Regions from separate parts of the Sporosarcina saromensis genome, predicted to be linked through region 3. Evidence: riboswitches for the same ligand, from Rfam matches in the RefSeq annotation. Region 3 holds a riboswitch; each other region holds the start of a gene.
What was found. A riboswitch is a leader RNA that binds a small molecule or an ion and turns the genes downstream of it on or off. The one in region 3 is predicted to bind cobalamin.

Region 1 (3,283 bases), 130 kb from region 3:
TTAATCTCTCCATTCCATCGAAGGATAGCGGAAAAAAAGTATCTCCCCGGTTCCTGAGGGGCTTTGAAAGTGTGGCTGCCATTGTTCTCATCTATGGTTTCAACTGTTGTTTCTTCGCCTTTAAAATGTTGGATAATCTCCGGTTCATCTATATACCATGTTGCATCGGGGGTGTTAAAACTCGAGTTTAGCTTCATGATTACAAGTTCATCCTCTTGCTGAACAATCATCGCAGGATAGCCTTTCACTAACTCTTCTGGATCATGAGGTTGGAGGTTATTGCATTCCTTTCCTTCTTCTTCCCAACAAGATTTATCACGTATTGCATAAGTGGCCCCACCCTCTTCCTCTGGATCTTTAATACCGACAAAAATCTCAGGTCTTTCTAACGTTTCACTGAGTGTCTGCTCTGTATCTCCAGGCAATTTTGCTTCGCCTTCGTCATTGGGTGAGCATCCGAAAAGAAGGAGGAATAAGGATACCATTAACAAAAAAACCTTATAGCTCATTTTAAAAATCTCCTTTTTTGTAATTAATAGTAATATGGTAACATAAGTAAGAGTTTATTATCAATAAAATTATGATAAATCAAAAAATATATTTGATAGATAATGAGTTTCCAATTTGCGAACGCTCTGTTTTAGGAGCGGTTGTTTGTTTGGGATAAAATCGTCGCCTAAAAACTGGGCGAGTGGTGATAAAGAGAGGTTAAGCGGTGATAAAGTGCTGATAAGCGTTGATAAACGGTCTACAAGCGGTGATAAAGTGCCGATGAGCGGTGATAAATCCTATTGAACCGGTGATAACGGGAAAAAGTTGTTTCTGGGCAGGGGTTGAAGTTGAATTACAGCTGAAAACAGGCGAATCGGTGGTAAAGTGGTTGGAATCGGTGATAACAGCTCGAGAATCGGTGATAACGCCGTTAGAATCGGTGATAACACGCTCCGAATCGGTGATAAACCCGTTTGAACCGGTGATAACGGGAAAAAGGTTGTTTCTGGGCAGAGGTTGAAGTTGGAATTCTACTGAAAACAGGCGAATCGGTGGTAAAGTGCTTAGAATCGGTGGTAAACCCGTCCGAATCGGTGGTAACTGCTCATGAACCGGTGAGAACGGGAAAACTCCCTATTATTAAGCACAATCTCCTTTAATCCCCTCGCCGCTCGACAATTTCCGAGCCGACCATTTACCCATAATAAAACTCCCAAATCTCCACCAAAAAAATAGGTCAAATCCACCTTATTATTTTCATACATGTTCTTTGCTTCAAAAGTAACTTCTACAAAATTCAACAAAAAATATACGTTCCCCTTATGAATCGATTCGTTACGACTATTCCTCATTTACAATTTCTGTTTCTATTAATCATCTTCCCTAAAATCCTACTGCCCTTTTGAAAGTTTGAAATTCAATTATAACTTTTTAGCTATTTACGATTAGAACACAACATGTTAGGGTAGTTAAAGAGAAAAGAACACTATATATAGTATTTGCGATGAAATGGTACCAAGTTCGGTTTAATAGGGAATCCGCTAGTCGGAGCTGTCCCCGCAACTGTGAACGTAGACGACCGCCTCATGACCACTGTGACAAGCACGTTGCGGGAAGGGGAGACGGAAGGATGAAACGTCAGCCAGTAGACCTGCCATTCATCGTCGAGCGACACTTTCTTCGGGGGTTGAGAAGTGGAAGTGAATCCGTGTAATGCTTATATGTAAGCATTGTTCCGATTTGTTTCTACAACTTACAACAAAGCGATGACTCCTTGGGAAGGTTGACTCATGGCTTTTTTTATTTTTAATTAACACTTAAATTCTTTAATTCCCGGCAACGCCGGTAACTAGTATAGAAGGAGCGGGATTATTTTGACAATCATGCGTGAACAGACAAGCGGAGCTGATCTGCTGGACAAGCTGCAAGCCGAATTCGGAACGGAGAAATTACAACCATTACTGCTAGCGAGCGAACGTTGGAACGAGCGTCATCCGGAAGCGAGCCGTTCGGAATGGGCGAAAGCGATGATTCTGGAGTGCTTGAGCAATATTGATGAGGCGTCTTCTTATTGGACATTCGTCGCGGCACGCATTTATTTAGATGATGTGTATGCACGCCAAACACAAGCGCGTGGTGTCGAAGTGTATACAGATTTCGCGAAAAATGTCGAAAAACTGGTGCAACAAGGTTTGTACACACCTGTACTGACAGAAAAATATTCACATGATGAGTTGAATGAGCTCGGTCGTTTCCTTGAACCGGAGCGGGACAAGCTATTTACATATATCGGGCTAAAGACACTGATGGATCGCTATGCGGCAGTGAATTTTGATAAACAACCGGTCGAGTTGCCACAAGAACGTTGGATGATCATTGCCATGACGCTAATGCAAAACGAAACGGACAATCGTCTAGGGAAAATTGCTGAAGCGTACTGGGCGATGAGCAATTTGTACATGACCGTTGCAACACCTACTTTGTCGAATGCAGGGAAGCCACATGGTCAGCTATCAAGCTGTTTCATCGACACGGTTGATGATTCCTTACAAGGTATTTATGACAGCAACACGGACATTGCCAATTTGTCGAAATATGGCGGTGGAATTGGTGTATATATGGGGAAAGTCCGTTCACGTGGGTCCTCTATCCGTGGGTTCAAAGGAGCATCCAGTGGTGTGCTTCCATGGATTAAACAACTGAACAATACTGCAGTTAGTGTCGATCAGCTTGGCCAACGCCAAGGTGCGATCGCAGTGTATCTTGACGTGTGGCACAAAGACATTTTCACATTCCTTGACCTGAAACTGAACAACGGGGATGACCGTCTGCGCGCGCATGATATTTTTACAGGCGTTTGTATGCCGGATATTTTCATGGAACAAGTGGAAGCGCGTGCCGAGTGGCATTTATTCGACCCGCACGAAGTCCGTACAGTGATGGGGTATTCGCTCGAAGATTTCTATGACGAGTCAAAAGGGCAAGGCAGTTTCCGCGAAAAATATGAGGAATGTGTCAACCATCCTTCATTGACGAAAGAGACAGTTCCTGCGATTGAAATTATGAAGCGCATCATGCGTAGCCAACTGGAAACAGGGACGCCATTCATGTTTTATCGTGATGAAGTAAACCGGGCGAACCCGAACAAACACGAAGGTATGGTGTACTCGAGTAACCTTTGTTCAGAAATCATGCAAAATATGAGTGCGACGCAATTTGAGTCCGTAACGCTCGAAGATGATATTGTCGTCACACGTTCAAAACCAGGCGATTTCGTCGTTTGTAACTTGTC
Region 2 (3,283 bases), 1.8 Mb from region 3:
TATTGTTTTGAACACAAAACAGCCCTTCCCCTCGTTCGTCGAATGTATTTGAACTGTCTTCATAATCGTTCACTAAACGAGTAACAAAACGATATCCTTCATCTTCGCTTTCTTTCACAAGCCTTGAAATATCAATCGTGCGCAAGTTCTCAATCTGTTGAACGACATAATTCATAGACTTCCCCCCTCAATTTTCTCACCTATCTCTACATTCTACAAAGTCTGTCAAAAAGCCTGCTTATTCTAGTAAAACAGTAAAAGTAAGCCGAATCCCTCCTGACGAATTCGGCATTAATTAAAACGAATAGTCAACGCGCATCGTCGCTGTAATGACTAACTGTCCTTTCTCAATGGGTGTTGTTGATTTTTCTGCGGCGACAGAATAATACGGAGTAGGACTTACACGATTCACTTCCTCTACAATTCTTATTGGCTGAGGAGGAACGGCCAGTTGCATAGAATTTGCGATAGTTTGGGCTTTCGTCTGTGCATCTTGCAAAGCAGCTACAATGGCTTCTTGTTCATACATTGATGGATCTTCGACGCTGAATTGGATGCTTGAAACACGATTTGCACCGTTCGCAACCGCTGTATCGATGACAATGCCAACTTGATCAATATTCGTTAATTTCACAGAAATGGCGTTGTTTACTTCATATCCTCTAAATACTTGTTCCCCGTCGACGTAATCATATTTTGGATAGATCGTATATGAAACGGTTTGTATATTCGCTCGAGGAATGCCTAGTTGTACGAACGATTGGATCACTTGATTCATGATTGCGGCATTTTCTTCTTGTGCTACACGGACTTGCTCGTCTACAGTACGCACTTCAAATTGAATAGTTGCTACGTCTGGTTCAACAGCAACTTGCCCATTACCGACGACTGTTATCTTCCTTACCGGTTGGCGAAAAACGTTCTGATGATACAACGAACTTCTCCCTTCTTCATTCAGTTTCTTTACTCTATGCCAAATGAGTAGGTGCTAGTAAAAGATATTTCGCATTCTAGTAAGCGTTTACAACCTAACAATCTCTACCTAACAGTCCTCTAGCAATTCTCCTAAATCCGAATCTTTAGTTGACAGATATTTTTTACTATGCTAACTTTAGGCATCACTACTAATCTAATAGCTATGGAAATAGGTGGTCTGATTTTGGTCAGATCTTAAATGGGAAGCCGGTGCTCAATCCGGCGCGGTCCCGCCACTGTAACGGCATATTGCCGAAGCCAGATACCAGCCTATTTGAACAACGCTGCTAACCTACGGTGAATGGGGAGGTGTTAGACGATACGCAAATGAATTGCGTGCTTTTTCAGCATGCATTTACCCGGAAATCGGGCTACACGTACATTTCTAACATTCCGTAGAAATGTATTTTTTTATGCACAAAATTCCAAAATTGAAGGAGACGAGACAGATGACAGTAATTAGTAGTACAATCGGCTATCCGTATATCGGTGAAAACCGTGAGTGGAAGAGAGCGTTAGAATCATTCTGGGCAGGCAAAACAAGTGAAGAGCAATTGTTGCAGGTAACAAAAGACATTCGTCTTTCCCGTTTACAAAAACAAAAAGAGAGCGGCATTGACCTCATCCCCGTTGGCGACTTCACGCTCTATGATCGTGTGTTGGATACAGCAGTTATGTTCGGGATGATTCCTGAACGCTACGGCTGGAATGGCGGGCAAGTTCCTTTATCTACATATTTCTCAATGGCACGTGGCAACGCGTCTACAGTTGCGTGCGAAATGACAAAATGGTTTGATACAAACTATCACTATATTGTCCCTGAATATGAAGGTCGCAAACTAGCTGTAACCGAAAACAAGCCCCTCATCGACTACCGTGAAGCAAAACAAGAGCTTGGCATTGAAGGAAAGCCGGTACTCATTGGACCGTATACATTCCTAAAGCTTTCTAAAGGTTATGAGACAAAAGATATTCCAGCTTTCTTACTTCAATTACTACCACTCTACGAAAAAGTACTTGTAGAATTGCAAGCGGAAGGAGTCGAGTGGATCCAATTGGATGAGCCGATCCTTTCCACTACTATTACACAGGATGAAATGAAAACCGTTCATGAAATCTATTCACAACTTCGAAAAGCGGTCACGCATAGTAAGTTATTCATTCAAACGTACTTCGATTCAGTTGAATGGTACGAAGAGACAATTGCCCTTCCGGTTGATGGGATTGGCTTGGATTTTGTACACGGAATGAAAAACAATCAAAAGAGTCTAGAGGCGCATGGCTTCCCTGCTGATAAAGTATTTGGAGCAGGTGTGATTGACGGTCGAAACATTTGGCGCGCAAACTTGCAAAACAAATTGGCGTTATTAGATACACTTCAGCAACATGTGTCAGTTGAAAATGTATGGATTCAACCTTCTTGTAGCTTGCAACACGTTCCTGTGACAATTGCATCCGAGCAAAAATTGGACTCGACCATTAAAACGGCACTTGCTTTCGCAGATGAAAAAATTGTTGAAGTATCAACTCTTGTAAAAGCTGTTCGCGAAGGAGCCGACGCTATTGTTCATGAACTTCGTGAAAGTGTTGACGCATGTGAACAGCTTGCTCAATTACCCGCTCGCAATCGCCAAGATGTTTTGCAAGCCGTCAACAATATCGGCAACGTACCAAGTAAACGCCCTACACCATTTGCAGAGCGTCGTGTAAAACAAGAAGAAGCATTTAACTTACCTTTATTGCCGACAACTACTATTGGAAGTTTTCCTCAAACACCTGAAGTGCGTGCAACGCGTACGAAATGGCGCAAAGGTGAAATTACGGAGCAACAGTATGGTGATTTCGTATTCGATGAAATTAAACAATGGGTCGACATCCAAGAAAAGATTGGCCTAGACGTATTTGTACACGGTGAATTTGAACGGACAGATATGGTCGAGTACTTCGGCGAAAAGTTGGACGGCTATGTATTTACAGAAAAAGCTTGGGTCGTTTCCTATGGATCCCGTTGTGTAAAACCGCCAATCATTTATGGAGATATTGCATTTGTCGAACCAATGACTGTCAAAGAATCGGTCTATGCGCAATCTCTTACGGACAAGCCGATGAAAGGGATGCTGACAGGCCCTGTTACAATGTTGAACTGGTCATTTGTACGTGACGATCTTTCCCTTAAAGATGTGACGTACCAAATCGCTCTTGCCCTACGAAAAGAAATTGAAGCGTTAGAAGCAGCAGGTATTCATATGATTCAAGTCGATGAGCCTGCACTACGAGAAGGTTTACCGTTGAAGAAGGACGAATGGAA
Region 3 (3,283 bases):
CCAAAATGTGTTGATTGGAATATGTACCGTTCCGATTGAAACACCGAGCCAGACCGCCACGAGTAATGTGGCGGTGGACACGATGTAGGCAGTGGTTGCTTTATTCACCAAAAGCCTCTGGGTATACTGCTTTCGCTACTTCTTCAAGACCGAGTGCAAGACGTGGACCAGTACGACTCGTCAAGTTTTCATCGACTTGAATGACTTGGTCTTCTTTTACGGCTGTAATGTCACCGAAGCCATCGCGGTTTTTCACGCTTTCGATAATGTCCGGCACATAGCTATACATGACGATAATAACGTCAGGATTTTGGTTGACGATTTCTTCAGGACTGATCATCACCCAACCTTCTTCAGTGACAACGTTTTCCGCACCGATCATGTCCAAGATTTCTTGCATGAACGTGTTTTTACCCGGTGCATAGATGGAAGGTGCATCGGATGTTTCGATAAATACACGCTTTTTGTTTTCAACTTTTTCTGTTTTCTCGATCACTTCAGCGACTTTCGCTTTCATGTCTTCGATAATTGTTGTTGCTTCTGCTGTTTTTCCAGTCGCTTGACCGATTTGTTCGATCGTTGTGTATGTTTCTTCAAAGTTCGTTGCGTTTTTCACGACAAACACTTGAACGCCCGCATCGCGGATTTGTTGTAAGCCTTCTTCACCAGTGCTCAGACCGGATTCGTGTGCGAAGACAACATCCGGTTGCATCGCTACGATTTTTTCGACGTTAAACTCCATGCCGCCGATTTTTTCTTTTTCCAATGCTTCTTCAGGGTAATTATCATAATCGTTGACGCCAATGATTTCTTCGTTCAAACCAAGGGCAAAAAGGATTTCTGTGTTACTTGGCATCATGGACACGATTGTTTTTGGTGCTTCTTCAAACGTGATTTCATTGCCGACAGCATCTGTCAAGGTGACAGGGAATGCTACTTCTTCAGACGCTTCTTGTCCGTCTGCTTGCCCGTTTTCAGTTACAGGCGTTTCCTCTTTTTTCGGCTCGTCCGCTGTACCGCATGCCGCAAGCATGAATGTCGCGAGCACGGCCATGAGTAGTAATTGCAAAAACTTCTTCATTGCTCGTTCCTCCTGTTTTGTCCAAATAAAAATCCCCCGTTTGTCAACGGAGGAATGTGCTCAGTAAAAATCCGGTACGACGTTTCTAACTTGCTTGTACCGATTTTCACCAAACCTATCCTCGTAGGGTACGGGTGATTCATGAAGGCAGGTCTCCTGGCTCGTGCGTAACGCTCGCTGCGCCTTCCCGGAACGATTCCAGTGGCACTTGCAGTTTGCTTGCACATACAGTGGCGGGACCGCGTCGGCATTGAACCGACTTCCCTTTTAACCCCGGCGTTGGAAGCGGGGCACCTTCATGTTTGGGTATGTAATTTTCAATTCTGATTCATTATACTATACATTTCGACAATGTCGAGAGTCCTATTTTTTTGGTGCCTGTCCCCGAAACAATTGTGAATTGTTTCGGGGACCACTAGCGTTGCACCACAGTAAAAAAATAGATGATTTAAATAAAAAATAGAATAAAAGACTTGAAGAACGACAAAAAAACTCCTAATGTAGGTAAGGAAGCGACGACTAAATCAGTTCCCTTACACTACAAAAAGGAGTAAGCCATGAAAAGTGTAAACCCTAATTTAGTCTTTCGTCAACTCTTATCCAATTTACCAGATAGTATTTTAGCTTGTCCTTTAATGAATGGTACGAATAAAATTACTGACTTCTCAATCGTAAAACTCTTTATTATGGCGAATGTTGCACAATGGCATAGTCATCGGGACATTGAAGCAGGAATCCAGTCAGACGAGGCATTTAAGAAAGAGCTTGGAATTGATTTTATCAGCTATTCTACAATTAGCCGTCGTCTGAATGGATTAGATACTGAACACTTAGTTGATCTCTTTAACCGTATTGCACGAAGGTATTGGCAAGTAAAAGGAGTAGCTAAAGGAATAAATTCTAATGTTGGAGTACTAAAAATCATAGATGCAACGTATGGGAAATTACCAAAAAATGCGTTAAACTGGACTGCAGTTTCTAAGGACTCTTGCGGCATTAAATTGCATATACGGGTCGCTTTAGCCTCTGCAAATAGCGTCTATCCAGAGAAAATGATTCCTTCTACTGGGAATATAGCGGACTCCGACGCTGTCAATCATATCATTGATGCTGATGGCGCATTATATGTCATGGATCGTGGCTACGCCCACAAGACAAAGATGGGCGGCTGGATGGAAAGAGGCGTTCAATTTCTCGTGCGTACGCGCAAGAATTTTAGAATGGAAACGCTAGAATCAGAAACGCCAACGCATGATAAGGTCCTTCGCAATGAGTTGGTTTCGATACTCACGCGCGAAGAACCACTGCGCTATATTGAGTTTGTAGATGACAAAGGAACTCACTTTCATCTAATAACCAATCGATTGGAACTGACTGAAGAAGAGATCATGGAAACGTATAAAAACCGTTGGTATATTGAGCTTTTCTTTAAGTGGTTAAAGCAGCATGTCAAGATTGATCATTTGTTTAGCACTTCTCCAGTTGGCATATGGAACCAGATGTACATTGCGCTCATAACAGTGGCATTGGCAGAAATCCTGCGACTCATTCATATGCCTAATCGAACACTTTGGACACTCTTTAGAAACGTCAGGTTGTATGTGTTTAAAACGATTAGAAAACTGTTAAACTACGTCAACCGAAAGCTTAGAAAGAGTAAAGGAAGGCAAAAAGTGTCCAAGGAAGAAGAGAAACCAATAAATTATGGTGAAGACTCTGCCATTGTCGACCCGATAAATAAACAACATTTCATCAAAAAAGAGAAGAAGTTAAAAGCAACAAAGAAAAACAAAGCTAAATAAATTAAATTACAAAAAAAGGGAACTGATTTAACTGTAGACCCCTGTTCCCTTTTTTAAATTTTACCGGAGTACCATAATGTAAAAATATAGATTTTAATGTATTTAGTGTAAACTATGCAACGCTAGTGTTCGGGGACAGGCACCAACACGATTCAAAATATTCGCCCTTCCGTCGTGAAGACGGAAGGGCGAAATGGGGTTACATTTTTTCAGGTGCTGCGACGCCAATGAGTTTGAGGGCGTTGGCGATTGTTGTGCGTGTTGCTGTGATGAGTGCTAGGCGTGCTTCGGATAGATCACGGTTTTCCGGGTCGAGCACTTTTTCCGCATTGTAGAAGCTGTGGAATTCAGCTGCGAGTTCCTGGATATAGACTGTGATCCTGTGTGGTGAGCGTAGTCT

Region 1: linked by a shared signal. The riboswitch ahead of ACVHUV_RS01610 (ribonucleoside-diphosphate reductase subunit alpha) and the one ahead of ACVHUV_RS00950 (ABC transporter substrate-binding protein) in region 3 are both predicted to bind cobalamin.
Region 2: linked by a shared signal. The riboswitch ahead of metE (5-methyltetrahydropteroyltriglutamate--homocysteine S-methyltransferase) and the one ahead of ACVHUV_RS00950 (ABC transporter substrate-binding protein) in region 3 are both predicted to bind cobalamin.

The regions. Positions count from the first base shown of each region.
Region 1 covers NZ_CM142738.1:360,791-364,073, reverse strand. The annotation lists gene ACVHUV_RS01620 (hypothetical protein) at 1-509, opposite strand, end outside; gene ACVHUV_RS01615 (hypothetical protein) at 655-795, shown strand; cobalamin riboswitch at 1,485-1,664, shown strand; gene ACVHUV_RS01610 (ribonucleoside-diphosphate reductase subunit alpha) at 1,875-3,283, shown strand, end outside.
Region 2 covers NZ_CM142738.1:2,002,993-2,006,275, reverse strand. The annotation lists gene ACVHUV_RS10005 (GNAT family N-acetyltransferase) at 1-175, opposite strand, end outside; gene ACVHUV_RS10000 (SIMPL domain-containing protein) at 296-934, opposite strand; cobalamin riboswitch at 1,130-1,263, shown strand; gene metE (5-methyltetrahydropteroyltriglutamate--homocysteine S-methyltransferase) at 1,425-3,283, shown strand, end outside.
Region 3 covers NZ_CM142738.1:229,127-232,409, forward strand. The annotation lists gene ACVHUV_RS00945 (FecCD family ABC transporter permease) at 1-108, opposite strand, end outside; gene ACVHUV_RS00950 (ABC transporter substrate-binding protein) at 101-1,081, opposite strand; cobalamin riboswitch at 1,211-1,394, opposite strand; gene ACVHUV_RS00955 (IS4 family transposase) at 1,639-2,883, shown strand; gene argS (arginine--tRNA ligase) at 3,083-3,283, opposite strand, start outside.